DNA from 4 places in the Ensifer sp. NM-2 genome. Region 4 is predicted to be linked to each of the others. Evidence: riboswitches for the same ligand, from Rfam matches in the RefSeq annotation. Region 4 holds a riboswitch; each other region holds the start of a gene.
The links. Region 4 has a riboswitch for cobalamin ahead of bluB (5,6-dimethylbenzimidazole synthase). Riboswitches for the same ligand answer to the same signal wherever they lie in the genome.

Region 1 (7,303 bases), on a different contig from region 4:
AGCGTATCTCCGGCTTCATCGCCAAGGCCTCCGACGGCCTGCCGGAAAGCTTCTCCTGCACCGGCGATCATGGCGGCGACACTGTCGCCCACTGCAAGACGATGTGGCGCAAATACGCCGTCAGCCGCGAGCTCTACCAGACACGGCGGATGATCGCCCGCTCCCATGGGCTGCTGTGGGGCGCCTATCATCTTGCCCGCCCCGGCAACCCGGTCGATCAGGCCAACCATTTTCTCGATTATGCGAGCCCGCGCGACGACGAGTTGATGGTGCTCGATCTCGAAGGCATCGACCCGGACAAATTCATGTCGCTCGAAGACGCGGCGATCTTTGCCGGACATATCAAGACCCGCACCGGCCGCTACCCGATGCTCTACACCAATCATGTCACGGCCAAATACATCGCGGCCAACCGCGCGAAGCACCGACTGCTGTCGCGACTACCCCTGTGGTATGCCCGCTACAAGCCGGATATCCGCAATGTGTTTCCGATCGGCAACTGGGACAGCTATGCGCTGTGGCAATTCTCGTCAGGGATCAATTGCGGCAAACGCCGCTGTCCCTATCGTGTGCCCGGTACACTTGACGACATCGACGTCAATGTCGCGGCTATGAGCAGCGCCACCTTGCGACCGATCTGGGCCGGCGGCGCCCTGTTGCCGGAAAAGGCACTGCCGCTCGTTCTCATTGCCAGAGCCGACGACGGGGTCGGCGCCGCCAGCGCTGCCCAGGCGACGGCGAAAATCGAAAGCCAGCCGTTGCTTATCAGCCGCGCCGAAGCTGCCAGCGCCGCCGGCGAAGGCGTCGACATGATGGCGACCGGGTCGATCGATTTCGGTCGGCACGACCGCGCCGTGCGGCTGGCGGCCGCGGCCAGCCGCTGACGGGTCGGTCGCGGAAAGAACACGCTCCCCGCGACCATCAAGCATTGTCAGGCTTCGATCTGTACATCTCCAAGCGGCCGCGAGCAGCAGGCGAGGATGTAGCCCTCATCGATTTCGTCGTCGAGAATACCTCCGTTGTGGTTCATCTCGACCTCGCCGGCGACTTTCATCACCCGGCACGTACCGCAGATGCCGCCTTCACAGGCCGCACCGATCCTGACGCCGTTGGCCCGCGCCGCCTGCAGGATCGTCTGGCCGGGCTTGGCCTCGATCTCCTTGCCGCTCATGGTGAAGACCACCTTGGCGCCTTGCGCTTCGGCGTCGGCTGCCGCCCCTGCCCTGACTGCTATCTCCTCGGCTGCCGGTGCTGCCGCCGGCTGGAAGCTTTCCTCGTGATAGCGGCTCATGTCGAAACCGGCCGCCTTCAGCAACTCGCGCACGCCGCGCATGAACGGCTCCGGACCGCAGCAAAACACTGTGCGCTCCATGAAGTCGGGTGCAAGCAGCGGCAGCTTGGCGCCGTCGATGCGGCCGCGCAGCCCGTGCCATCCGTGCCTTGACTCATGCCCCTCGACCACGAAGCCGAGGTTTAGCCCGGACATCTGGCGCGCCAGCACTTCCAGTTCCGAGCGGAACAGAAGGTCGTCTGGCCGGCGGGCGCAGGAAATGAAGGTGACGTCGGTCTCGGGAACGTAGTCCGCCATCCAGCGCGTCATCGACATCATCGGCGTGACGCCGGAGCCTGCCGATATGAAGAGATATTTTTCGCCGGGATGGCGCACGAAGCTGAAATCGCCGAGCGGACCGAACGCCTTCAGCCGCATGCCGGGCTTCAGGTGATCGAACATCCAGCGCGTGCCGATGCTATCGGCTTGCGCCTTGACGGTGACGGCGATCGACAACGGCCGGGAGGGCGTCGACGACAGCGTGTAGGTGCGCATGACCGGCTCGTCGGCGACCGGCAGCTCGAGCGTGACGAACTGCCCAGGCAGATAGCGGAACCAGGCCGGCTTTTCCGCCCGGAAGGTAAAGGTCATCACATCGGCGGTCTCGATCACGGCCGATGTGCATTCGAGCATGTTCTGCCTGTCGATCCAGACATGAAGCTCGTCGAAATGATGGAACGAGGATGCCATCTGCATGTCAGGCGACCCGGGAAAGCGGAGCAGCCTCGCCCTGCAGGCGCTGTTCCATGAACTTGCAATACCACTCGACGAACTGCATCACGCCGCCTTCGTGTTCGGGCGAATAGGGGCCTGACTGGTAGGCCGGCGAGCGAATACCAAAGGCGTTCTCCTCGACGATCTGGCGGTCCTGATCGTTGGTCTCGGTCCAGACATGCGTCAGTTGCTCGAGATTGTAGTCGACGCCTTCAACCGCGTCCTTGTTGACCAGCCACTTGGTCGTCACCTGCGTCAGCTCCGGGCCGAGCGGCAGGACGCGGAAGGTGATGGCGTGGTCGGCCAGCACATGGTTCCAGGTCGAGGGATAATGGAAGAGCAGGAGCGTGCCGATATGCTTCTGGCTAACGTCTGCCGACAGTTGCCGCCGCACGGCGCGGGCGCCGGACATGGTGTAGCTCTCGGCGTCGTCGATCAACGGCATGCGCGCCGAGCGGAACTGGCCGGTCTCGGACATCCGGAACTCGCTCGGCAGTCCGGCTGCTTCGCATTTCGCCCAATGCGCGGCAATGACGGGATCATCCTTGGCGCCCTGCACACCGGTCGCCGTCGGCGCTTCGGGATAGGTGCGGCAAAGTTCGGGGTGGTTGGCGGCACAATGGTAGCACTCCCGGTTGTTTTCCCAGACGAGTTTCCAGTTGCCCTTTTCGATGATCGTGCTTTCGAAGGCGACCTTGGTTTCACCCAGGCGGTGCGGCGCAAGATAGGGCGCGACCATGTCGCGGAACGGGCCGAAATCCATCGGCTGCTCGGACAGGTTGATGAAGATGTAACCGCCGACGGTCTCGCAGTGGATCGGCTTCAGGCCGTGGGCCGCCTTGTCGAAATCCTCGCCCATCTGGCGGGCAAAGAGCAGCGCGCCGTCGAGCTCATAGGTCCATTGGTGATAGGGACAGACGAGCTTGGCCGAAGAGCCCTTGTGCTGCGCGCAGACGCGAGAACCGCGATGACGGCAGGAATTGTGCAGGGCGCGGATCGTGCCCTGTCGGTCGCGAACGATAATGACAGGATAATCGCCGACCTGGACGGTGAAATAGTTACCGGCACGCGGGATCTCGCAGTCGTGGCCGATGAACAACCAGTCCTTGTACCAGATGCTTTCGAGATCCTGCCTGTAGTAGTCGGGGTCGATGTAGAAGGCCCGGTCGAGGCTGTAGCCGTCGCGTCGACCCTTCAGCTTGCGGAGCATATCGCCCTTGATGTCCATGTCCTGTCCTCGTTCGCCTTGTTTCGGAGAGGCAGGACTGGAACCCGCACGGGCGCATTGCCTGTGCGATGACGGCTCCGATCCGGCTGCCCGCCGCAACCCGTTACGGTCTGTTCGCGTCAAGGCTGGTTTCCGGGCTCAGGAGCCGTCCGCAAGGACCAGCCCGGCGCCTTCCCGGACGGAACCGTCCAGTGGCTTTGTGCCGTGGCTTTCGCTCCACCACCGTTGCGGGGGCAGCGCCGGGTTTTGACCGGCTTCCCAATTCTCCGCCTTCCCTAAAAGACAGCACCTTGAGTAGGCATATCTAATCGCGGAAGCCATCGTCGTAGCTGCCGATTAACGACATCCGATTCCAGAAAGACGACACAGCACATCAAGCGCACCAAACGCCCTGTGATTGATCATTTTTCATTGTAAACAATAGGATAGCTCAAGGATTGAGCAATTGTCGCTTTTTCCGGCAAGGCTTGCGAGAAAGCGCGGATCCTTCGCCATTTTGCGACATGTCTTCCCGTGACGCGGGGCAAGGCCCACCGACGCGAGTGAAATCTTCCATTAACCATAATGCATTAGCGTCGCCTGACGGAGAAACCGGCCGAACCGGCAAACAGCGCATTGAAGTTCATGGCAAAGCTCAAATACTACGACGCCGCAGCCGAGAAGCTGCCAACGATCGCTCCGAAGACAGCGGTCCACACCGAGTTCCTGCGCACCGGCCGCATAGAAAGGCGTCAATGGTCGCAGCGCGAGCGGCGTTATCTGAGCTATGACGAGGTTGCCGAGCGCACCGCCCACAAGCTGACGACCGCCGGCGAAACGACGCACAAGCGGATGAACGGCTTCCATACCTCGATCCAGTTTCCCAAGATGATCTTCCACCGCACGCTCACCGGTCGGCCGCATCTCGGCTATTGCCATGTCACGGCGGCGAGAACACATCTCGCCCCGTCCAAGGACGTCACCTGGTCGTTCTATTTCGCCAACTTCTTCTGTGACCTCGGCGACGAGAAACACTTCTTCGAACGCATCCAGACCGGCTATTCCCGAATGTACTTCGCCGTTGCCATCGAGCCCGATGCGCCAGAGGGGCAGATGACCATCAATCGCAGCGTTCGCGACAACGGGCTGCTCTTTCGTACCGACGACCCGAAAGTCGCGCTCAAGAACGTGCTGATGCTCGGCGCGCGCGACGAGGCATTGAAGCGCATCATTCGCAGCCTCTGAAGCGCAGACCCGGTTGCCTGAAGAAAATCGTTCTGTTTTCACCGTGGCTCCTTTAAGGAAGCCTCGGAAAGGGAAACGGAAGCGACATGGCCGAAATCATCGATACACGGACCGAGCCGGAACGGGCGATCGAGCGTGCCTGTGCGGTGCTTGCCGAAGGCGAGCCCGTCGCGATTCCGACCGAGACGGTCTACGGCCTGGCAGCGGACGCCACCAATCCCGATGCGATCAGCCGTATTTATGAGATGAAGGGGCGTCCACGCTTCAACCCACTGATATCGCATGTGTCAGACATGGCGATGGCTGAAGCCCATGTGACATTCGATTCGTTGTCGCGGCGCCTGGCCGAAGCGTTCTGGCCCGGCCCGCTGACGTTGATCCTGCCCCAGCGCACAACAAGCACCGTGCACGCGCTTGCCTCGGCCGGCCTCGACACGCTCGGCATCCGCATGCCTGATGGCTTTTCACGTCGGGTGATTGCCCGCTTCGGCCGCCCGCTCGCCGCACCGAGCGCCAATACGTCGGGCAAGATCAGTCCCACAAGCGCTGCCCATGTGGAAGCCGATCTCGGGCCGCGCCTCAAGCTCATTCTCGACGCCGGCTCTGCGGAGATCGGGCTTGAATCGACGATCATCAAGGTCGAGGACGGCGCGCTGCGCCTGCTGCGTCCGGGCGGTCTCGACGTCTTCGAAATCGAAAGGCTGACCGGCCTTACCGTCTCGAGGCCGCAGAGCGCCGGAGCGACTATCGAGGCCCCGGGCATGCTCGCCTCGCACTACGCGCCGGGCGCAGCTGTCCGGCTCGACGCCGCCGACGTGCGTCCGGGAGAAGCGCTGATCCGGTTCGGCAATGCGTCGCTCCCCGGCGAAGAGCACGCCGCGATCGTACTCGACCTCAGCCCGGCAGGCAGCCTGCGCGAGGCAGCTGCCAATCTTTTCGACTATATGAAGAGGGCGGATGCCAGCGGCTCCGCAACCATCGCCTTCGGCCCCATCCCTTCGGAAGGGTTGGGAGAGGCGATCCTCGACCGGCTGCAGCGTGCTGCCGCCCCCAGAGACTGACCGACAGGCACTTTTACAGCGCCGTGCGTCAAATATGACGCGCAAAGGACGCTGTAACGCTCTAAACCCGCTGCATAATTTTGTCCTTAATTCGATTCCGATTTAAGGAATTATGCAGTAGCGCCGTCGGGCGCATTTGCGAAGGCAGGGCCATGACGACGACGCTCCCCTCTCCCGAACTGATCGCCTCCTTCATCGACATCGTCGGCAGCGCCAATGCCTTGACGAACCCGGCGGACCTCGCGCCCTACCTCATCGAATCCCGCGGGCTCTACAAGGGCACCACCCCGATGGTGCTTCGCCCCGGTTCGGTCGAGGAGGTGTCGCGCATCATGAAGCTTGCAAGCGCGACCCGAACGGCAATCGTTCCGCAAGGCGGTAACACCGGCCATGTGGCGGGTCAGATCCCGCGCGAGGGCAAGGCCGATATCGTCCTGTCGCTGCAGAGGCTGAACCGGATTCGCGACATCGACCCCGTCGGCAATGTCATCGTTGCCGACGCCGGCTGCATCCTTGCCGATATCCAGAAGGCGGCCGATGATAACGATCGACTGTTTCCGCTGTCGCTCGGGTCGGAAGGCTCGGCCCGCATCGGCGGCAACCTCTCGACCAATGCCGGCGGCACCGCAGTGTTAGCCTATGGCAACATGCGCCAGCTTTGCCTCGGCCTCGAAGTGGTTCTGCCGACCGGCGAGATCTGGGACGGGCTGCGCCGGCTGAAGAAAGACAATACCGGCTACGACCTGCGCGACCTGTTCATCGGCGCCGAAGGTACGCTCGGCGTGATCACCGGCGCGGTGCTCAGGATGTTTCCGAAGCCCCTTGGCCATCAGGTGGCCTTTGCCGGCGTCGGCAGCGTCGAACATGCGCTGGCCCTCTTCGACAAGGCCTCGAGCCTCTGCGGCACTGCGCTCACCGGCTTCGAACTGATGCCGCGCCTCGGCGTCGAGTTCACGACAAAGCATATTCCAGGCGTGCGCGACCCGATGGAAACCGTTCACCCGTGGTATGTACTCATCGACATTTCCACCTCCGATTCCGCCGAGAGTGCCGAACGCATGGTGCACGAACTGCTGGAGCAGGGCATCGTCGCCGACCTGGTCGAGAACGCAGTGATTGCGACCAGCGAAGAACAGCGCAAGGCGCTGTGGCACATGCGCGAAAGCATGTCGCCAGCGCAGAAGCCGGAAGGCGGCTCGATCAAGCACGACGTTTCCGTCCCCGTATCGAGCATCCCCGCCTTCATGAAGGAGGCCGATACGGCCGTCATGCAGGCGATGCCGGGCGCACGCATCTGCTCATTCGGCCATATGGGCGATGGCAACATTCACTACAACATCTCGCAGCCCCTCGGCGCCGACAAACAGGCATTCCTCGACCGTTGGCGGGAAATGAACGCCATCGTTCATGGCATCGTGCTGAAGTACAACGGCTCGATCTCGGCCGAACACGGCATCGGGCAGTTGAAGCGCGACGAGCTCGCCGAGGTCCGCCCCGAGATCGAAATCGAGTTGATGCGCCGCATCAAGCACGCGTTCGACCCGGCGGGCATCATGAACCCTGACAAGGTGTTGCGGGCAGACTGACGACGCTTTTTACCGGCCGCCGGCTCTCAGCTGTGCAAGCGAGAACAATGCGTCGGCACTGATGCCGCCGCCGCTGCCGCCCGTCAGGATGGCAAGCCCCGGATTGACGTCGGTGTTGTTCTCGACGTCATAAAGCGCGGTAAAACGCTTCAGCAGCTTT
Region 2 (7,303 bases), on a different contig from region 4:
GATCGTATCGTCTCGCAGGCCAAGCTGAAGATCTCCGGCGACCGTTCGCCGTCATCCAGCGAAAAGACCGGCGCGGAGATCGAGGCGGTCGAGGCTGTGATCGGCGGCGGCTCGCCGCTCGAAGGCATGACCGCGCAGCGCCTGGCGCTGTTCAGCAACCACAACATCAACCTGCTTGCCGTCAGCCGGCAGGGCGAGCGGCTGAAGCAGCGGCTCGGCAACATTCGCTTAAGGGCCGGCGATATCGTCGTGCTGCAGGGCGCGCGCCGTGAACTGCCGTCGTTCCTGCAGGACTTCGGCTGCCTGCCGCTGGCGCAGCGCGAGATCCTGCTTGGCACCATCCGCAAGGCGACGCTGCCGCTCCTCGTTCTTGCCGCCGCCATGGGCTCGACGGCCGTCGGCCTCGTGCCGATCCCGATCGCCTTCTTCGCCGCGGCCCTTGCCATGGTGATCTTCCGCATCATTCCGCTGCGCGACGTCTACCGGTCGGTCGACGGGCCGATTTTGGTGATGCTGGCAGCGCTGATCCCGGTCAGCGATTCGCTGCGCACGACAGGGGGCACCGACGTGATCGCCAGCTGGCTCGGCACGATTGCCGCGGGCCTGCCGCCGGCCGGGGCGCTGACGCTGATCCTGCTCGCCGCCATGGCAGTGACGCCGTTCCTCAACAATGCCGCGACCGTCCTGGTCATGGCGCCGATCGCCGCCAGTTTCGCGACCACGCTTGGCTACCGCCCCGAAGCCTTCCTGATGGCGGTTGCCATTGGCGCAGGCTGCGATTTCCTGACCCCGATCGGCCACCAGTGCAACACGCTGGTCATGGGCCCGGGCGGCTACAAGTTCAGCGACTATCCGCGCCTCGGCCTGCCGCTTTCGGTGGTGATTGTCATCGTCAGTGTGCCGGCGCTGATCGCCGTCTGGCCGCTGCGCTAATCGCCTTCCTAAAGGTAGTTGCTTCCTCTAACGGCAATCGGACCGGACCCCAGACGTCACTTCACAGCGACGACGACTTTCCCCTTGGCACGCCCCGTTTCGACATAGTCCAGCGCCTCGTTGGTCCTCTCGAACGGGAAGACCCGATCCACTACCGGTCGTATGGCACCTGTGTCGATCAGGGAGGTGATCTGACCAAGCTGCCCACCGTTGGCCGTCATGAAGTGGAAGGAGTAGCTGATCCTTCGGCGCTTCGATTTTCTCCTGATGCCGAAACTCAGCAGGCGCATGACCTGTTGAAGCAGCCAGCCAGAACCGTTCTGCCGCGCGAAGTCCGGATCGGGCGGACCGGAAATCGAAATCAGCTTCCCGCCCGGCTTCAGAACAGCAAGGGATTTCTCCAGCGTTTCCCTCCCTAGGCTGTTCAGCACGACGTCATAGCCCTGCAGCACTTTCTCGAAGTCATCCTTCTTGTAGTCGACGACGACGTCTGCGCCGAGACTTTTCACAAGAGCGATATTTGGTGTGCTCGTGGTCGTCGCCACATATGCCCCAAGATGCTTGGCAAGCTGGATCGCGATCGCGCCCACACCACCGGAGCCGGCATGGATCAGGACCTTCTGTCCCTTTTGCAAGTTGGCCCGCTCGACAAGCACCTGCCATGCTGTCAGGGCAACAAGCGGAATGGATGCGGCCTCGTTCATACTCAGATTGTTCGGCTTCATCGCTACATCGGCCTCGTCCATGGCGATGTACTCTGCAAATGTCCCGATGCGATCCTGGGCCGGGCGTGCATAGACCTCGTCACCAGGCTTAAATCGCCGGACATTGGCCCCGACCCTGACCACCACGCCCGCTACATCGTTGCCCAGCACCAGTGGAAGGCGGTAGGGAAGGATGACCTTGAACTCTCCGTCCCTGATCTTATTGTCCAAGGGGTTCACGCCGGCGGCATGAATCTCAACCATGACATCGTTCTCACGCAACTCCGGCTGTGGGCCTTCGCCGAGCCGGAGAGCGCCGCCTTTCAGATAGCGATCGATCAGGAATGATTTCATCAGACTAACTTTCGTTTCTATGGTGAGCCGGCAGCGCCAGCAGTGCGGCGGCGACAGCTCAATCGGGAAGTCTGCTGAACTTCCGAAGGTTCTTGTCGACGATGGACTCGGGCAGGAAGCGACGCATGAAACGGACTTGTCCTGCAGCTTTTCCGGCGGTGTAGCGTCGTTTGGGCGATGCCGCATTGGCGGCCCTTACGACGGCTTCGGCGACCACCTCGGGTGCATCGCCCTTCGCGACGATGTCGCGCATCAGCCTCTCCGCGTCGGCGCGAACCGTGTCGTAAACGGCAAGCGGGCGGTCCGGTCGCGTGATGTTCTCTTCGAAGGATGTGCGGGTTACGCCGGGCTCGACAAGCACGATGCGGATGCCTTGCGTTCGCACTTCGTGGTCAAGAGACTCCGAATAGCCTTCGATGGCATGTTTGGTCGATGCGTAGAGCGCATTGTAGGGGGCGGGGATCAGCCCGAGTATGGAGCTGAGGTTGACGATCCGTCCTCGATGCTGCCGTCTCATCGTGGGCAGCACCGCATTTGTCATGCGTATGATGCCGAACACGTTTACGTCGAAGACGGCTTTCGCCTGTTTCGTCGTGGATTCCTCAGCGCCGCCGAGCAGTCCGATCCCGGCATTGTTGACAAGAAGATCAATCCGTCCTGCGCGACTTAGAACCTCGTCGACGGTTGTCTGCACCGATGCGTCATCGGTTACATCGCAGATCAGCATCGTGATCCCGTCCGGGGTATCGGGCATCGGCTTTCGGCTGGTACCGAAGACACGGTAGCCATCGTGCCGCAGCGCTCGTGCTGTCACCAACCCAATGCCTGAGGAAGCGCCCGTGACCAGGGCAATGCCGCGTTCTGTCTTGCTCATCGGCTTGTGCTTTCATTTTATCATGGAATATCGCTGAACATTCAGTTACTATTAAATTAGTAGTTAGTCACTATCAAAAAGATACTAACATGAGAAATCTGTCGAGCCAGCCATGCCTGATCGCCAGGAGCCTTGCGCTTGTGGGGGATGCCTGGAGCATGCTGATCATGCGAGATGCCCATGCGGGCCTGACCCGCTTCGATGATTTCCGCAAAAGTCTTGGTATCGCGCCGACGATGCTGACGGGGCGGCTTTCAGCGCTGACGGAGGAGGGGCTGCTGGAGAAACGCCGCTATTCCGATCGTCCGCCACGAGACGAATATGTCCTGACCGAAGCTGGCCAAGACTTCCTGCCGGTTCTGTTTGCCATCGGCGCGTGGGGACGCAAGCATCGCGGCGGGGGCGAGGTAACCCGGTTCTTCGACGCCGAGACCGGAACGGAGATCGATCCCGTCACCATCGACCGGGCGACCGGCGCTCCAGTCGGGACACGTCCCATTCGTATCGCCGCACCGGAATGAGGCACCCCAGGCAGATGAAGTATCGCCTGACAACGCCTCTTGAAATCGCTTCCAGCACAGAGTTGCCGGTCCGTTGGTCGAGCAATGTCTTATGACCGTCGCCGGCAAACGCTGATGCCAGATTAATAGGTCCGGTTGACAGTCGCGATCGATCGTCCTGATGGCGTGAGAAGTGCTCTGCCAATGTGCGTCGCAGGCATCATTCGTTAGCTTGTGTTGTATTATGATATTACATAACAGATGAATATGAAAATATGCCGCATGTTGATATGCCAATGCCGCACCTTTGCGGTAAACGTCGGAAGCTGCTGGAACAATGACGGCCCGACTGCTTAGGTGGCAACGCCTTCCAGCGTCATGATCCGCGTCTTGGCGCAGCGCTCTCGGATCGCCTTGAGGCGTTGATACGCCGGCGAGTTGTACCACTCGAGCAAGGAGTGCATGTCCGGGAACTCGACAATGACGAGCCGGTGCGGCTCCCAGTCTCCCTCGAGCACCCGGGTAGCGCCACCGCGCCCCAAATATCGGCCACCATAGCGCGCCTCCGTTGCCGGCACTTCCCGTATGTATTCTTCAAAGGCCGCGGCATCGGTGACCTCGACATCCGCAATCAGATAGGCGGCCATGGCAGATCTCCTTTTCCACACAGGCGCCATCGAAGGATACGCCCGTTGGTCGGTGCGGGCGAGTTGGTCAACATATTTTTGTGTTGAATAATGTTATGTTATCACATAACAAATGCGCATGAAAAAATGCGACATGTTGATAGGCCAAGGCCGTGCTGTCGCGGCGGTTGTCACCTCCGCCGAAGTGTGCGACGAAGGCTTTGATGGTGCTGCAACCGCGACAATGCGGAAGCGGCTGAAAAGGGAACACGGAGCGGACGACCCAAATGGGGCCGAAACCGTGGCTGCCCCCGCAACTGTGAGCGGAAAGCGCATTCACACCATGTCACTGGCGATCAGCCGGGAAGACGTGGATGCGCCGCGACCCGCGAGCCAGGAGACCTGCCATCGAACCGATCAACCACAACGGACGGGGTGTTCCGATGGAAAAGAACTGGTTTTTGCGCGACGGTCATCCGTCATCATGCCGCGTTGCCACATTCTCTCCGGACCAATCCGGAGGAGAAGAGACATGGCCAATCCGGTTTCCCGACAGCACACGATAACGGTCTGCACCGATTGCCGTTTCACCGGCGGCCCATGCCGTCCGGGAGCGGATCTGATCCAGCGGCTGAACCGCAGTATTGCCGCGCTCGGCGAGCCGCTCGACCGGGATTTCTCCATTACTGGGACGGTCTGCATGGCCGCGTGTACCAGGCCTTGCACCATCGCTTTCCAGGCAACCGGCAAGGCGACCTACCTCTTTGGCGATATCTCGCCCGAGGAGGATATCGATGATCTCGTCTCGTTCGCGACCACCTATGCCGGAAGGGGCGATGGCATGACGCGGGCGGCCGAGAGGCCGCGCGGGCTCAACGGCAAGACGCTGGCGCGCATCCCGGCAGCGATGCTGGTCTCCGAAGACATCGGCTGGCATTTCCAATGATGGCGCGGGGAGGGACGAGCCGATGAGCTGCACCGCGACAGGGGCCGGGCTTCGGGTCCACGCCCTGGATTGGGGACCGCGCCCGGACCTGCGGCTGGTCCGCGAGATCGACTTTGCCATTGCGCCCGGCAGCCGGCTTGCCATTCTCGGGCCGAACGGTGCCGGCAAGACCTCGCTGCTGCGCTGCCTCTATCGCTCGGCCCAGCCGATAGCGGGCGCAATCGAGGTCGATGGCGTCGACATCTGGGCGATGACGGCGCGCGAGGCGGCAAAGATCATTGCCGTCGTGCTGCAGGAAATGCCGAGCGACTTTCCCTTCAGCGTGCGCGACGTGGTGATGATGGGCCGCATCCCCCGGCGTGAGGGCATGAGCGGCTGGACCGCGAGGGACCGCGAGACGGTTGCGCACGCGCTCGAGCATCTCGATCTCACCCACCTTGCCGGGCGGCAATTCGCGACGCTTTCGGGCGGCGAGAAGCAGCGGGTGCTGATCGCCCGGGCGCTTGCCCAGCAGCCGCGCATCATCATTCTCGACGAGCCGACAAACCATCTCGATATCCGCCACCAGCTCGAAATTCTCGAGTTGTTGCAGACGCTGCAGCTGACGATCGTCACCACGCTGCACGACATCAACCTGGCAGCCGAGTTCGCGACCGATGTGGCGATCCTGACGGAGGGACGCATGACGGCCTTCGGCCCGCCCGAAGACGTGCTCAACCCACAAGCGCTTTCCGCCGCCTTCGGCGTCACCGCCACTGCCCACAACAATGCCGTTTCGAGCGGCGCACGCTTTTCCTTTTCACTTGCTCGACAGGAACTGATTTCATGAAGACCTTCATTGCCCATTCCGCCTTTGCCCTGCTGGTTCTGGCGGCAACGCCGGCGCTCGCCTATCCCGTGACCGTCAAGAGCTGCAACCGCGAGGTGACCTTCGATTCAGCACCGAAGCGCGCCGTTTCCAACGACGTCAACCTCACTGAAATGATGCTGGCTCTGAAATTGCAGGACCGCATGGTCGGCTATACCGGCGTATCCGGCTGGAAGACGCTGGACGAAAAGCTGCGCGAAGGCGTCAAGGCGCTGCCGGAGCTTTCGGAAAAATATCCGACCAAGGAAGTGCTGCTCAATGCCGACGCCGACTTCTACTTCGCCGGCTGGAACTACGGCATGAAGGTCGGGGGCGAGGTGACGCCGGAAACGCTCGAACCCTTCAAGATCAACGTCTATGAGCTGACCGAATCCTGCATTCACGTCATGGCCAAGGGCAAGCCTGTCATGGACGACATGTTCGTCGATATCCTCAATCTCGGCCGCATCTTCGGCGTCGAGGATCGGGCGCAGGCGCTGGTCGACGGTTATCGCCGCGATCTCGACAAGATCACTGCAGACACCGGCGGCATCGAACGCCCGACCCGCGTCTTCGTCTATGATTCCGGCGAGGAGAAGCCGTTCACGTCAGGCCGGTTCGGTATCCCGACGGCAATGATCGAGGCGGCGGGCGGCGTCAACGTCATGGACGACATCGAGAAGAGCTGGACCGAGATTTCCTGGGAGCCGGTGATCGACAAGAACCCTGAGGTGGTGGTGATCGTCAACTATGGCGAGGTCACCGCCGAGCAGAAGATCGCCTTCATGAAGAGCAACCCCGCCTTCAAGAACATCGATGCCGTCAGGAATGACCGCTTCGTCGTGCTCGATTATGTCGAGGCGACACCGGGTCCACGCAACATCGATGCCATTGCGCGCCTTGCCAGGGCCTTTCACGGGCAGGCGATGTAACCGAGGCGGCCTGCGGGAGCATGCCGTTTCGCATGCTCCCGCCTTTCCATTCCAATAATTGACCAGGGACGGACTGTGAAAACCACGACCGCCATTCTCGCGGCGCTGCTGTTGCTGTGCCTGACGATCACTGCCGCCGTCTCATGGGGTTCAGCGCCCATCCCGGTCTCGACCGTCTGGTCGATCATCGCCTCGAAGCTGTCGCCCGGCAGCGTCGACGTCGTCTGGTCGGCGGGGCGCGAAAGCATTGTCTGGGACGTGCGCCTGCCGCGTGTCGTGCTTGCCGGGCTGGTTGGAGCCGGGCTGGCCTTGACCGGCGCCGTGCTGCAGGCGGTTACCCGCAATCCGCTTGCCGATCCGCATCTGCTCGGTGTGTCCTCCGGCGGCGCGCTCGGCGCGATCATCGCGCTACTGCACACCGGACTCATTCTCGGCCTTGCCACGGTGCCGCTGTTTGCCTTTGCCGGCGCGCTGGCTGCGACCGCACTTGTTGCGCTCGTGACAAGGGTGCTCGGCACCAATGCCGACCGGCTGGTGCTATCAGGCGTGGCCGTTGCCTTCACCTTGACGTCTGTCGGCAACCTGAT
Region 3 (7,303 bases), 170 kb from region 4:
AATTGACCGCAAGCCTGGCGGCAAAGCGGACCCGGTCGGAAAGCGGTTCGTGCCCGACGATGTTGGCTTCGACCTTGGGATCGTAGATCGAGGCCGCCTTGAAGGAGACGGCGCGCGCCAGAATGCGGCCATCGACCTCCGGCAAGGCAACGTTCATGGCGAGATCGCGCGCCATCAGCCCCTGCGGCGAGGCCTGCCATTGCGCGCGCGACGATCCGGAGAAGATCACCTGCAGCACCGGCGCGCCGGTTGATTCCAACACGGTCGGCTGCCTGTCGGCACCGGGCGAGGAAACGGCAAAGCCGGTGGCGTTCATCACCACGTCGGGTGCCGCCTCGGAAAAAATCGATTGCAGCGTGCCGACCGAAACGGCATCCTTGAGGCTGGAGACAAACAGCGGCAACACGCGCATGCCTTCGGCGGCAAGCGCCTCGATCAGCGCTTCGACCGGCCGGGTCTCGCCGCTCTGGACCAGGGCGCGATAAAAGCAGATCCCGACTGCCGGGGGTTCGAATCCCTCCCCCGCGACCATCCGCTCTTGGACACGTGCCTTCCATTCGCTGACGCCGATGACGCCCGCGCCCGGCCACCAGATGCCGGCCTTGAGCAGCGGTTTTGCCGGCTGCGGCTTTTCCGCGTCTGAGATCAACGCCTCGGCGTAGTCGAGGAACAGGCCGGCATTGTCAGCGCCGCCCTCGGTGAAATAGGCCCAGAGGCGCTGGCGGTCGTCGGCCTCAACGGTCGAAAACGGCTCGAGGCCGGGATCGGGCTTGTCGTCGCCGGGCAGCACCGCGATCTGGAAGCGGTGGGTGACGGCGGCGGCATGCAATGCTTCCAGCACATAACGGAAATAGCTGGCGCCACCGAGCGGCCTGACCACGATGAGTTTTGCATGCCTTGCCGTGCGCTCGACATAGGTGTCGACCGACATCGGGTGCATCAGGTTCATCAGGCTGGCGATGCGCAGGCTCAGCTCCCCGTCGCGCCGGCCATGGGCCGCCGCGATCGACGAAAGCTCGGTGTCGGCGGCCGACAGGAAAAGCACGTCGGCCGGCGTTTGCCCCAGGTCGATCGCCTCGTTGCCGTCGGCGATCGTTCCTTTCTGGGCGAGAAGCAGATGCATGTTTCTGTCCGTTCGAGCAATTCCAGGAAAAGCGTGAAATGGCTTTCCTGGAATTGCGTTGCTTCAAGGAGTTAGGCGAGTGCGGTGATGGCGGCGCGCACCGCAGCTTCGTCCATGTCGTGCAGGCCGATGACGACGAGGCGCGTACCGCGCTTCTCGCCAGCCGCCCAGGCACGGTCGTAATACTGGTCGATGCGGGCGCCAACGGCCTGGATCAGCAGGCGCATCGGCTTGCCGGGCACGTCGGCAAAGCCCTTGAGGCGCAGCACGTCATGCTCTGATATCACGCCCTTGAGGCGATCGATGAAACCTGCCGGATCGGCAATCGCGCCGAGCTCGACGACGAAGCTGTCGAACTCGTCATGAGAGTGCTCCTCGCCGGCCTCATGTTCCATCTCGTGGTGAGACTTGCGGTTGGCGATATCGCTTTCCGTGCCGACGCCGAGGCCGAGCAGGATGGCAGCGGCAACTTCGCCGTTCTTCGCCTCGATCATTGTTGGCTTGCGGTTAGTGCGCGAAGCGACCTCGTCGCGCACGGCCTTGAGGCCGGAGGCGTCGATCAGATCGGTCTTGTTGAGCACGATCAGGTCGGCGGCGGTCAACTGGTCCTCGAACAGTTCCTCGATCGGGCTTTCGTGGTCGAGATTGTCGTCCTCGACACGCAACGCATCGACCTTGTCATGGTCGTCGGCAAAACGGCCGGCGGCAACGGCGGCACTGTCGACCACGGTGACGACGCCATCGACGGTGACTTCGCTGCGGATATCAGGCCAGTTGAAGGCGGCGATCAGCGGCTGCGGCAAAGCGAGGCCCGAGGTTTCAATGATGATATGGTCAGGACGATTTTCGCGCTCGAGCAGCTTGGTCATGGTCGGGATGAAATCATCGGCAACCGTGCAGCAGATGCAGCCATTGGTAAGCTCAATGATATCGTCTTCCGAGCAGGCTTCTGCGCCGCAGCCCTTCAGCACGTCGCCGTCGACGCCGAGATCGCCGAACTCGTTGATGATGAGCGCAATGCGCTTGCCATCGGCGTTCTGCAGCAGATTGCGGATCATCGTCGTCTTGCCGGCACCGAGGAAGCCGGTGATGACGGTCGCCGGGATCTTGCCCTGGTTGGCTCTGGCAGTGGTCATGGATCAACCCTTCATTTTCAGCGGCAATCCGGCCGCGACAAAGTAAACTTCCGCGGATTTCTCCGCAACGATCTGGTGAAGCCGGCCGGCATGGTCGCGGAAATCGCGGACCATGCGGTTCTCGGGCACGATGCCGAGGCCGACTTCGTTGGAAACAAGGATGAGGCGCGCCCGCGCCTCCGGCAGGAAAGCGGCAAGGGCCGCGAACTCTGCCGCCATGTCGCGCCCTTCCATCATCAGGTTGGTGACCCACAGCGTCAGGCAGTCGACGAGCACCACGCGGTTCTCGTCATCGATGCGCGTCAGCAGCGAAACGAGGTCGAGCGGCTCTTCATGCGTCGTCCAGCCTTCGCCGCGCCTTGCCCGGTGATGGTCGATGCGCTCGCGCATCTCGTCGTCCCAGGCACGGCCGGTCGCGACATAGTGCATGCCGAGCCCGGAGGCTTCGACGAGCCTTTCGGAAAAGCTGGATTTGCCGGAACGGGCACCGCCGAGGACCAGAACCGGCCCGGCATGGGAAATGCTCATGTGCGTTGCAGCCTCACGCGCTTGGTCGCGAATTCGAGCGGCAACAGGATTTCACCGCGCCGACGGCGCGTTCGGGAAACGATCGATGAGCCAAGACAACCTCCGTGATGGCGTGGGAAGCGGGCTTCCCTTCGGGCGGAATGCCCCTGTCGGACGGCAGGTCTCCTGGCTCACGGCGTCACGAGCCCACCACATCGCGCCCCGCGTGATCACGCGAAGACCGATGCTTGGGCCCGAACGGCCCGCCTCACCTTCCCGGCGTTTTCTGGTTTCGTGAAAGGCGGACGATTCGTAGAAGAAGAGGCGTCCAACCCGGCTGATCACGAAGCCACGCCAGTGGCTTTTCCGGCTGAATTCCAAACCGCCTTCGATTGCCCCATGCAATCGAAAGGAAGCCGGCTATCAGCCCGATGGCGAACCCTGACCGTTCTACAGTCGCGGGGTCGGCTGCGATAAGGATGCCCGATTTGGGTCCATCCGTCACATTCCCAATTATTCCCCCGCATCGCCACGATCCGGGGAAACCATCCAACGTCAGATGATTAGGAAGCGGGCGCCGCAAAGTCAATCGACGCGTGCGACACGCCACCCGTCGAGATGCGGCGCGCGACAATTTGCCGGCAGCAGGCCGCAAAGGCCACTCCTGCATGTTTTTATCCTTAGATGGTATTCGACCTAAGGATAAAAACATGCAGCAATTCAAAGTGTTACAGCGACCTTTGCGCGTCCAGTAAGACGCGCGGCGCTGTAGTCGACGTCGGAGCGGACGCTCCACGGCAACTGAACTTTATTTTAGCAACGTCAGATATTGCGATAGAGTAGCCGAAAGTCGTTTCGATTATCCGGAAGGCAGATGGAACGCAGGCTCACCGCCGTGATGATTGCCGACGTTTCCGGCTATGGACTGCTCACCCAAGCCGACGAAGAGGGTACGTGTGCCCGCTTTCAGGCCGATCTGCACGGCCTGTTCGAACAAAGGATTGCCGCACATCGCGGGCGGTTGATCAAGACCATGGGCGACGGGTTATTGGTCGAGTTCCAGAGTGTCGTCGAGGCGGTCCGTTGTGCGGTGGAGGTTCAGCGCGCGAAATCCGAAAGCCGCGGCTCCGATCAGGGTCGACTGGAATTCCGCATCGGCATCAATCTTGGCGACGTCATCGTTGAAGGCGACGACATTCACGGCGATGGAGTGATCATTGCCGAGCGCCTGCAGAGCCTCGCCGAACCGGGTGGGATCATCATCTCCGGCACCGCCTACGACCAGGTCGAGAAGCACCTCGATGTCGGCTTCGTCTTTCTCGGCGAACAACGCCTGAAGCATATCGAAAAGCCGGTGCGGACTTACCGGCTGGGGCTGAACGAAGCCCGCCCCGGCAGCGTAAAGGTCGCTGGGCGCCACGCGAAGCGCTGGGCGGCACTCGTTACGTCTGCTGTCGTGCTCGGCGCTGCTGCCGGCGTGGCCTGGTGGCGGCCCTGGGAGTCGCCTGTGGAAACGGTCCAGATACAACCACCGAATCTGACCGCGCCGGACAAGCCGTCGATCGCGGTGCTTCCGTTTGCCAACGTGAGCGACGATCCCAGGCAGGAGTATTTCGCCGATGGCATGACCGATGGCCTTGTCACCGAGCTGGCTCAGGTATCCGGCTTGTTCGTTATCGCGCGTAACTCGACCTTCACCTACAAGGGCAGGGCGGTGACACCCAGGCAGGTGTCCAAGGAACTCGGTGTCCGATACGTCCTCGAAGGCAGTGTGCAGCGTGCCGGAGAACAGCTACGGATCAATGTTCAGCTCATAGATTCTCTCAGCGGCGGCCACGTTTGGGCCGGCAAGTTCGACGGTTCACTTTCCGATGTCTTTGCGCTGCAGGACGAAGTGATGCGCGGCATTGCCGACGCGCTTGCGCTTCGGTTGAATCCTGACGAGCAGATGGCCTTCGGACGCAAGGAAACGACGGTCCCGGCGGCCTTCGATGCGTTCCTGCGCGGCTGGGAGCATCACCGGCGCACGACCCCCGAAGATTTTGCAAAGGCAGTGCCTTTTTTCGAGCAGGCGATTGCGCTCGATCCTGCCTATGGACGAGCCTATGCCGCCGCCGCCATGGTCTACGCGCGCGTCTACCTGTGGCGTTGGCATTATCGGCTTGATATCTCGCGGATCGAAGCTAGAGCCAAGGCGCTACAATTTCTAAGGACCGCGCAGAAACACAAAACAGCGCTCGCCTATCAGGCGGCCGCTCTCCTGTCCGAAGCGGCCTGGCAGCATGCCGATGCGCTCGCCGAACTCAAGGAAGCGATCGCGCTCGAACCCGGCGATTCCTGGAGCTACGCGCTGACGGCCTTCGTGCTGACCTCCGCCGGCCGCCCAGCGGAGGCCCTGCCCTATATCCGTACGGCCATGCGCCTCGATCCGCACTCTCCGTCCTTCTTCATTTACGTTCTTGGACTGACGCAGTTCAGCCTGGAGGATTTCGAGGCGTCGGTGGCTGCGGTGAAGCGCAGCATCGAACTCAATCCTCAGGATGACGGTTCTTTCCTTCTTCTCGCCTCCGCTTACGCGCACCTCGGCCGGAACACGGAAGCGCAGGCAGCGATCACTCGTTTCAACGCGCTTCGCCTCGCACGCGGTGGCACTGCCGCCACCATCTCGACCAGCCCGCCCATGGATCTGGCAAAGCTGGCGGATAGCGAGCTCTTCTACCGGGGACTGCGCCTGGCCGGCGTGCCTGAGACCTTGATGAACGCCGACTTCGTAGGCAGGAACAGACTGGAAGCCGACGAAGCCCGCTCACTATTCCTGGGGCATCGGCTGCATGGACGCATGCTGGACTCGGGCGAGGAACATGAGGCTGTCATTTCAACCGGGGGCGTGGCCACTCTGACAGGAGGCTGGGCTTCCATCGGCGCTGGTCGCATGACCGATGTCGAGGTCAAGTTTGACAGGGACGAGGTTTGCTTCCTGTGGCTCAAGACAACGAACCTCTGCGGAATGGTGCTGCGAAATCCCGGAGGACTTAGCGGCAAGGAAAACGAATTCATATGGTACCACGGCGACAGGGCGTTCACGTTCTCGCAGGTCCGCTAGCCCCTTGCGCTCGCCCATGCTACCGCTACCGTACCCGCTGCAGCGCGCTGAACTGAAAAGCCTGCACTGAATTCCATGGCGTCTTATGCTGGTGCCTGATCGCTTCGACCAGCCGGAAGGACGGCCCGATTACTTCGGCAAGCGCCGCCGGGTCGTAGCGCATCACCGGCAAACCGCTGCAGCGGTTCGGCCCATCCGGCGCAAAGGTGGCGATGATGGCGTGTCCGGAAGGCTTCACGGCAGCACAAAGACGTTCGACATAGGCCGCGCGCTCTGCCGCACCGGTCAGGAAGTGAAACGCGGCGCGGTCGTGCCAGATATCGTATTGCCGCGAAGGCGACCAGTCGGTCACGTCGGCGGCGATCCACTCTACCGCTTCGCCGCGCGCGCCGAGCCGGGCTCGTGCGGCGCCAAGCGCGGTTGGAGACAGGTCAAGCACCGCGACCGACCATCCGCCCTCCTCCAGCAGCCGATCGACCAATCTAGACGCACCGCCGCCGATATCGATCAGCGATGCCGGCAAGCCCCGCCCGTACTCGTGAATGAGCCGCAGCGACACCTCGGGCGTGCCTTCGAACCAGCTGACGCCCGCCTCGTCCTTGGAGGCATAGGCAGCATCCCAATGCGCACGCCGCTCGTCGTCACTCATTGCAAACCGCCTGTTGCGCCGGTCATCCCGTGGTCAGAAGTCTGCATGTGTCGGCGCCTGCGGCACGCAGTCCGCGACGCATCTTAACGCCCCGCGCGCGTGCTGCAAATGCTGCGGGCGGGCCTCAATTGCCGAGCAGTTGATGGAGCCACGTCGGGTCAAGCACCGCCTCGAGCTCCGCGGCGACGTCATCGAGCGCCGCATCGACCGACTGGCGGTAGTTGCCGATGCCGCCTTCGATGCCGAAGCTTTTGAGCAGGGCAGCACGGTAGGCATCGCTGGAAAACAACCCATGCAGGTAGGTTCCCATCACCCGTCCGTCGGCCGAAAGGGCGCCATCGGCGCGATCGTCGATGCGGATCGAAGGGCGGTCGCAGTCAGGACCCGTGGTGCGGCCGAGATGGATTTCATAGCCTTCGAGCGGCACGTCGTGTTCCAGCGACCAGGCACGGCTGTTGCGCAGGGTCTTTTCCGGCGCCATTTCCGTTTCGACGTCGAGCAGCCCAAGTCCCTTGATTTCCCGCTCGTTGCCCTCGATGCCGAGAGGGTCGGTGACGCGCGCGCCCAGCATCTGGTAGCCGCCGCAGATGCCGATCACCCGGCCACCGCGCCGCACATGGCGCTTGAGGTCCTCATCCCAACCCTGCGCCCTGAAATCCTTGAGATCGCCGATGGTCGATTTCGACCCAGGGATGACGACGAGAGCGGCATCGGCGGGGATCGGGCTGCCCGGTTTGACGAAGACGAGATCGACCTCCGGCTCGGCGGCGAGCGGATCGAGGTCG
Region 4 (7,303 bases):
GTCGCCGTCCGTGACCTCGCGTGGCGTCGTCAACATGGCGGCACTCGCCGTCGTTGAAGCCAGCCATCCGGGCTAGCGACGCCCTCGTTTTTAAGGGCCGCCGCACCCGGCGGCCCTGTGATGCTGCCGCGACCCTGGGCAACAACCATTGTTTGCAAGGGTCGACAATCCACAGCAAATCGGCTGTCGGTTCTGGACAAAAGGTGAACCCCCAACCATTGTGGGGTTTAGCGCAAAAATCGGTGTTGTGGCATGACTGAACAACAGGCTGTCCTCGACATGCTGGAAATTCTGGAATGCGGAGGCTGTGTCGAGCCGGCCCATTTCTTTACGTTGATGCGCCGTACCTTTCGCATCGCTCATCTCCTATATCTTGAAGCTGAGCCCTATGCCGACGAGCTCAAGATCTGCCGGTTGCACCACACGTTCGGTGCCTACGCGGCCGAGCTTTATCTGACGCGGGAGCTCTACCGTATCGACCCGATCCTCAAGCTGGCGCTCGGTGGCGTCAGGCCTGTCGAATGGACGACGGCGCGCCACCGCTTTCCCGAATGCGAGCCATTGTTCAAGACGGCCGAAGAGATCGGCCTTTCCAGTGAAGGCGTCGCCCTGCCGCTGCCCTCGCCGGCCGGCCGCACCGCCTTGCTGGCCATCAACGTCAATATGTCGGCCGCGGAGTGGTCGATCTATCGGCGCAACCACTTGCGCGACTTCCAGCTCGCCGCCAACCTGTTTCATGCCGGCATGCTTGAAAACGCCGCCATGACAGGGGGGCTGAACACGCGCGATACGCGCCTCACAGGTCGCGAAACCGAGGTTCTCACCTGGTCGGCGGCCGGCAAGAGCTATTGGGAAATTGCCACCATTCTCGGCATTTCCGAACGCACCGTGCGTTTCTTCATGACCAATGCCCGCCGAAAGCTCAATGTTGTCTCCAACACGCAGGCCGTGGCCCAGGCCGTTCGCCATGCACTGATCCCGACGGTTTGACCCACCCTCAAGACGCTCCTCCTTCGCTCATCTGAAAACCCGTCTATATTTAGTGGGAAAAAACGGTTTCCGGAACTGTCGGTAGTGACAGTTTCGCCCCTGCCTGAGGACTGACAGCATCACGCCATCCCCCAAAACAAGGATGGAGAAGAAGATGATCAGGATCCTCAACGGCAGGACACGCGGACAGCACCCACAGTCCATCGACGAGATGTTCAAGCTGCGCAAGCGCGTCTTCCACGATTTCCTGAAATGGGACGTGCAGACCGATGGGGAATGGGAGATCGACAATTACGACAAGTCGAATCCGCTCTATATTCTGTCCTATTCGCCGGAGACGGGAAAACTGCGCGGATCGCTGAGATTGCTGCCGACGCTCGGCCCCAACATGCTGGACGATACGTTCCCGATCCTGCTTGGCGACAACCCTGAGATCCGCAGCGCCTCGATCTGGGAATCGAGCCGCTTCTGCATCGACCCGGAGATTTCTCAGGACCGCGCCTCCAACCAGGTGACCGTCGCCGCCGCAGAACTGATGTGCGGTGTCGGCGAACTCGGGCTGGCCTCCGGCATCAGCCATATCGTCACGGTGACCGATGTCTTCCTCGAGCGGATGTTCCGCCGCATGGGTTGCCCCGGCGAGCGCATCGCTGACCCGCACCGGATCGGCTCGGTCTATGCCGTAGCGGTCGCCTGGGAAGTGACGCCGTCGCTGCTCAGCGCCATGAAGGCCGTAGCGGCGATCGAAGGCACGGTTCTTGAACGGCCGATGTCGCTGGAGACGGCACGCGCCGCCTGATCTCTAACGCTCCTTCCGTTCCTCCCACCGGACGGAGCTGTTAACGCAATGCGAGGCTTGTCGTTGCACCGGCGGCGACAAGCCTTATGATAGGGCTGAAACAGGAAGTGCCGACAGCGACCGAACCCGGACAACAAGGGTGGCGCCGTGCGGTTGCAGGAATGGACGTTCGCCCGTGTTCCGGAACATGAAAACCCTAGCCGCGGCGACCTTGCCGCTGCTTCTGGTTCTTGCCGATCAGGCGCTGGCCTCCAGCGTGTGCGACCGCCTGAACACTCGGCTCGCCGAACTGCCCGCCGCCATCGAAACTACGGCCGATACCCGCGATTATGCGAGCGCGATTTCCCGACAGAACATCGAATTGCGCCGGGCGCGCAACGATCGCCGACGCGCCGGCTGCGGCACAGGCAGCGTCGTCGTCTTCAACGGCGGCGACCCGGATATCTGCACAGACATCAACAGTCTGATCGCCGAGATGGAAGACAATCTGCGCATCCTCAAATCGGAGCGCCAGCAGCTGATGTCAGGCGATGGAGACGATACGCGCCGGCGCATCCTCGCCGCCCTCGAGATCAACGGTTGCTATGGTGGCAGCGAGGAATTTGCGACCGCCGACCCGGACGAGCCGGAAACGTACCGCAACATCCTGCGCGATCTGCCGCCGGACGAAAGCTACGGACCAATGCTGCGGGACGGCGAAATGGGCACCTACCCGCCGGAAAGCGGCGTCTATTCCGGCACGCTTCGCACCATGTGCGTGCGCACTTGCGATGGCGCCTTCTTCCCGATCTCGTCCGAGGCAAGCCCTGTGGACTTCGCCCGCGACGAGCAGGCCTGCCGCGCCCGCTGCCCGGGTGCCGAAACAGAACTATTTTTCCACGACCTGGCGACCGAGGAGAGCGACCAGATGGTCTCCGCCTCGACGGGACGCCCCTATAAAGAACTGCCAAACGCCTTTGCCTATCGGACGCGCGGCGTCGGCAAGCCGGGCATTTGCGGTTGCCAGATTCCAAAGATCGCGACGACGCCCAAGGCTTCCAGTGGCAACACTGGCAACAGCGAATCGTCGATCATCGTCATCGAGGGCAAGAAGGAAGCGGCCGCCCCTACCGCCAAGGCGGCTGCGGAGGAGCGCCCCTACGATCCCGCCAAGAGCAAGGTGCGGGTCATCGGGCCGACGTTCCTTCCCCAGGAGGAAACGTCGATCGACCTTCGCCATCCGAAGGGTCCGGGCTACCAGCCGGTTCAGAGCAACTGATCGCAGCGTCTGCCTTTCGGCAGGTTCCCCAGCCTTCCTCGAACACCAGCTCCTCCAGCGGCAGCCGCTGGCGCCAGCCCTTAACCGCAAGTTCCGGCTCCTGGTAAAGGCGATCGACATATCCGAGGCAAAGCCAGGCGACGATCACGACATGATCGGGAATGCCGAGGATCGCCTTGATCTCATTTTCATGAAAGATACTGACCCAGCCGACACCAACGCCTTCGGCGCGCGCCGCAAGCCAGAGGTTCTGCACGGCACAGACGGTGGAATAGAGATCCATCTGCGGGTTATGGGTGCGCCCGAGAACGACCGCTCCACCGCGCGTGCGGTCGCAGGTGACGCAGATGCTCAAGGGTGCCTTGCGGATCCCCTCCAGCTTCAGGGAGCGGTATTTCGCTTGGCGGTCGCCATCGAACATCAATGCCGCTTCGTCGTTGGCGCGGGAAAAGGCCTGCCATACCCGCTCGCGGGTTTCGGCCTGCCGGACCACGACGAAATTCCACGGTTGCATGAAACCCACCGATGGCGCCCGGTGCGCAGCATTGAGCAGGCGCATCACCACATCGTCAGGCAAGGGTTCGGCCAGGAACTGATCCCGCACGTCCCGGCGCGTTTCGATGGCTCGATAGACGGCTTCGCGCTCGTCGGATGAAAAGGCCTCTGCAGCCGCAAGGCCGCCATTAGCGTCAGTCAGCATCGTTCGATCCCCAACAATGCACAACCTTCCGCCGTCCGCGCGGATATCGGTCTATCTTGCCAGGCCGGTCTTCTGACTTCGGATCAACCGGCCGCCTCACCTTCCCAGATCACATGAAGATCCAGTGGCAAGATCTTGAGCAAGCTCAAAATCCCTAGAGGCAGTCGTCCCCGTCACAGCGTTGGGCACGTTCCGGAATAACACCGGATTCCCGATTCTCCCGCGTTGCGGGCACCTGACGGCGTCATAAGGGCACAGCCCACAGGGAATGACAAGCAAGTCCGGCGTCGCTTGCCGGTCACTCCACAGGGCCTCGCGACAGCGTCAGATGTCAGAGCGGCGCGACCGGATGCGGCGAGCCGTCATAGCCGCCCCACACCGACTGGTCGAAGCAGATGACCGACCCCGTCATCAGGCCGGACTCATCCGACGAGAGATAGGCGCAGGCACGCGCGACTTCCTTGGGGTCGACAAGCCGACCGAAGGGTTGGCTGGCGGCCGCCTTTTCGAGCCAGTCGTCTGCCGCCCCATGAAATTCGCGCTGGATGCGGTCTTCCCCTTCGGACGCCATCCAGCCGATATTGAGGCCATTGACGCGAATGCGGTTGCGCAGCAGCGCATAGGAGGTGTTCTTGGTCAGCGTCTCCAGCGCCCCCTTCGACGAGCAATAGGCGGCGATAAACGGCTGACCGGCCATCGCCGACATCGAGCCAATATTGACGATGGTGCCCTGCGTGCCCTCCCGCCGCATCAGCTTTACCGCTTCCTGCATCAGGAAGAACGGTGCGCGCACATTGACAGCGAACATCCGGTCGAACAGTTCGGGGCTGGTGTCCAGGATGGTGCCGCGATCGGTGATCGCCGCCGCATTGACCAGCGCATCGACGCGCCCGAATGTGGCGTCGCAGGCGCTGACGACCTTGCGCGCGTCCTCGACCTTTTCGAGGTCTGCCTCGACATAAAGTACCTGCGCGCCGGTTGCCTTGCGGATCTGCTCGGCCTTCGCTTCGCCCTTGGCAACGTTGCGTCCACAGATGACGACACCTTTAGCCCCACGTTCCGCAAACAGGTTGGCGATCGTTGCGCCCAGCCCCTGCGTCCCGCCGGTGACGATGGCGATCTTGCCGTCGAGACGGCCATATTGCTCGGTCATGAAAGTCCTCCCAGAATTGAAAGTGAGATGAAAACAGGGCGACCGGCCCCCGCCGCAGAACGCCGGGGACCGGAAAGATCGATTCTGCCGTTCAGCTCAGCTTGCGCTGTGCCTGCTCGCCAAGCGCGCTTCTGAAATCCGCATCGCTCCACCTGCCTGCCAGCGCCTCATGCATCAGTTGCGCCTGGGTCTTCGGCGCGAGACCGCCCAGCGGCGGATCGCGATCGAGATTGGTCGGGAAGGAATAGCCCTCGGCACAGGACGCAATCGCATTGGCCGCCTCATCGGCCGAAAGCGTGCCGGATGCCACGAGTGCGGTCAGCGCCGGGTAGAGGGCTGCACTCATCCTGGCGCGATCGACGGTCTCCATCGCCCTCCCGAAGGCCGAGGAGACCTGGAGCAGGTTGGCGACGCGCTTGATATCAGTCGAATGATTGCTGCCGGCCGCATGGAAGAGAGCCGGGTTGAAGAAGACGACATCGCCCTTTTCCAACGGCAGCTGCACGTGATGCTGGTCGAAATAGGCCCGGAACTCCGGACGTTTCAACGCGAGATAGCCGGGCACGTAGGTCTGGCTATAGGGAAGGAAAAGCGTTGGACCGCTCTCGATCGGCATGTCGCAATGGGCAACGGCACCTTGCAACGTCAGCACCGGCGACAGCCTGTGCACATGAACAGGATACTGCTCGATGACATCAGAGGTCTGGAATCCCAGATGATAGTCGCGATGGGCCGCCTGCGACGCGCCGCCGGGATTGACGCGATTGACCTGCGCCGTCAGCTGGTAGTTCGGACCAAGCCAGGCTTCGCTGACGAGCGCGATGATGGCGTTGGCGTAATAGGCGGCAAAGTTCTCAGGGCTTTTCAGGCAGTGTTTTTCGAGCGAATTCCAGATCCTGTCGTTAGCGCCGGGCTTGGCAAAGTGGTCGCCGCCGCCACTGTTGGTGCGGTGTTGCTCGTCGATGATGGCGTCAAAGATGCCGCTGGCCGCATCGATGACTGATGTGTCGGCATAGGCGTGCTTGAACACCGCCACCCCGGGCCCGGTTGCCAGCACCTCGCAGATTTCGGCCAGGGCAGCGCGGCGCCCCTCGGTCGTGGCGCAGGCGGCAACCAGGCTGGCGCTGTCATAGATCAGCACATTTTTCTCGCAGGCGAGCGCGTGTGGATAATCAGCAAGGTTCGTCTGCCGCTCCACCTCCGCACGGAACGCCTCGATGTCGCAGGCATCCTCGCTCAGCCACACACGGTCGAGGCGCTGGCGCGCCCTGTTGTCGGTCTTCATCTCGTTCCTCCTCAGAAACTTTCGATGTCCCGACTATAGGCGGCGTGAGATCGTGATATAGAGCAGGAATCCATCAAAAAACCATCAGGAGAGTTCGTCGTTGGCACATCCGTTTCTGGTCAAGGATATCGCCTTTCAGGCGGGACTCAGCACCGCGACCGTCGACCGCGTCCTGAATGAACGTCCCGGCGTGCGCCGGCAGACGGCAGCCCGCGTGCGAGCCGCCATCCGCGAGCTGGAGAAGCAGCAATCGGGATCGGAGATGCAAGGCCAGAAGCGCGCGATCGATATCGTGATGGAGGCGCCGGAGCGCTTCACCGAGGCGGTCAGGCAGGCGTTCGAAACCGAGGCGCCGACCTTCATGCCGACCACGTTTCGCTGCCGGTTCCATTTTGCCGAGATCATGCGGCCGCACGACATCGCGCAGCTGCTCGACCGCGTCCGCCTGCGTGGGACCGACGGCGTCGTGTTGAAGGCACCTGATGTGCCCGAAATCGTTGGCGCCGTCGCCCGCCTCGAACAGGCGGGAATTGCGGTCGTCGCGCTTGTCACCGATCTGCCGAACTCGGCGCGCACCGCCTATGCCGGGGCCGACAACCGCGCGGCCGGCGAGACGGCGGCCTATCTCGTGGGCGAACGGTTCGCCGGGCAGGCAGCAACCGTGCTCGTGACGATTTCGAGCAGCCGTTTTCGTGGCGAGGAGGAACGCGAAATCGGCTTTCGCCGGGTGCTCCGCGAGCACTATCCGGCGATCCGCATCGTCGAGATCAGCGAAGGCTACGGCAAGGACGCCGAAACCGGTGTTCTTGCAGCAAGAGCGCTTGCGACAGACGCCGACATCAATGCCGCCTATTCGATCGGCGGCGGCAACCGCGCCGTGCTGGCCGCCTTCGAGCGCCTCGGCCGCGACTGCAGCCTGTTCATCGCTCATGACCTCGACCAGGACAATCTGGCGCTGCTGCGCCAACGCCGGATCCATTTCGTCCTGCATCATGACTTGCGCAGCGACGCCCGCATGACTTTTCGCGCTATTCTCGCACGACGGAGCGGCGCCGGGCAAAAGCTGGGCGGAAGCCGACTGTCGGCCGTCGAGGTGATTACACCCTACAACGTGCCCA

Region 1: linked by a shared signal. The riboswitch ahead of C6558_RS04090 (aromatic ring-hydroxylating dioxygenase subunit alpha) and the one ahead of bluB (5,6-dimethylbenzimidazole synthase) in region 4 are both predicted to bind cobalamin.
Region 2: linked by a shared signal. The riboswitch ahead of C6558_RS09485 (DUF1636 domain-containing protein) and the one ahead of bluB (5,6-dimethylbenzimidazole synthase) in region 4 are both predicted to bind cobalamin.
Region 3: linked by a shared signal. The riboswitch ahead of cobU (bifunctional adenosylcobinamide kinase/adenosylcobinamide-phosphate guanylyltransferase) and the one ahead of bluB (5,6-dimethylbenzimidazole synthase) in region 4 are both predicted to bind cobalamin.

The regions. Positions count from the first base shown of each region.
Region 1 is NZ_PVZR01000001.1:838,478-845,780, reverse strand. It holds gene C6558_RS04100 (glycoside hydrolase family 25 protein) at 1-884, shown strand, start outside; gene C6558_RS04095 (hybrid-cluster NAD(P)-dependent oxidoreductase) at 932-2,026, opposite strand; gene C6558_RS04090 (aromatic ring-hydroxylating dioxygenase subunit alpha) at 2,028-3,272, opposite strand; cobalamin riboswitch at 3,378-3,580, opposite strand; gene C6558_RS04085 (DUF6656 family protein) at 3,897-4,496, shown strand; gene C6558_RS04080 (L-threonylcarbamoyladenylate synthase) at 4,583-5,557, shown strand; gene C6558_RS04075 (FAD-binding oxidoreductase) at 5,710-7,143, shown strand; gene C6558_RS04070 (DUF1217 domain-containing protein) at 7,153-7,303, opposite strand, start outside.
Region 2 is NZ_PVZR01000003.1:427,895-435,197, forward strand. It holds gene C6558_RS09460 (SLC13 family permease) at 1-933, shown strand, start outside; gene C6558_RS09465 (NADP-dependent oxidoreductase) at 990-1,991, opposite strand; gene C6558_RS09470 (oxidoreductase) at 2,050-2,865, opposite strand; partial or broken gene C6558_RS09475 (winged helix-turn-helix transcriptional regulator) at 2,955-3,429, shown strand; gene C6558_RS09480 (DUF1330 domain-containing protein) at 3,719-4,012, opposite strand; cobalamin riboswitch at 4,200-4,416, shown strand; gene C6558_RS09485 (DUF1636 domain-containing protein) at 4,524-4,937, shown strand; gene C6558_RS09490 (ABC transporter ATP-binding protein) at 4,960-5,766, shown strand; gene C6558_RS09495 (ABC transporter substrate-binding protein) at 5,763-6,716, shown strand; gene C6558_RS09500 (iron ABC transporter permease) at 6,792-7,303, shown strand, end outside.
Region 3 is NZ_PVZR01000009.1:218,731-226,033, forward strand. It holds gene cobN (cobaltochelatase subunit CobN) at 1-1,123, opposite strand, end outside; gene cobW (cobalamin biosynthesis protein CobW) at 1,195-2,259, opposite strand; gene cobU (bifunctional adenosylcobinamide kinase/adenosylcobinamide-phosphate guanylyltransferase) at 2,263-2,787, opposite strand; cobalamin riboswitch at 2,925-3,331, opposite strand; gene C6558_RS19620 (adenylate/guanylate cyclase domain-containing protein) at 3,641-5,869, shown strand; gene C6558_RS19625 (trans-aconitate 2-methyltransferase) at 5,895-6,518, opposite strand; gene C6558_RS19630 (cobyric acid synthase) at 6,643-7,303, opposite strand, start outside.
Region 4 is NZ_PVZR01000009.1:52,573-59,875, forward strand. It holds gene C6558_RS18795 (NADP-dependent malic enzyme) at 1-76, shown strand, start outside; gene C6558_RS18800 (LuxR family transcriptional regulator) at 253-990, shown strand; gene C6558_RS18805 (acyl-homoserine-lactone synthase) at 1,145-1,789, shown strand; gene C6558_RS18810 (DUF2865 domain-containing protein) at 1,977-3,047, shown strand; gene bluB (5,6-dimethylbenzimidazole synthase) at 2,956-3,747, opposite strand; cobalamin riboswitch at 3,792-4,001, opposite strand; gene C6558_RS18820 (SDR family oxidoreductase) at 4,079-4,900, opposite strand; gene C6558_RS18825 (phytanoyl-CoA dioxygenase family protein) at 4,992-6,185, opposite strand; gene C6558_RS18830 (LacI family DNA-binding transcriptional regulator) at 6,286-7,303, shown strand, end outside.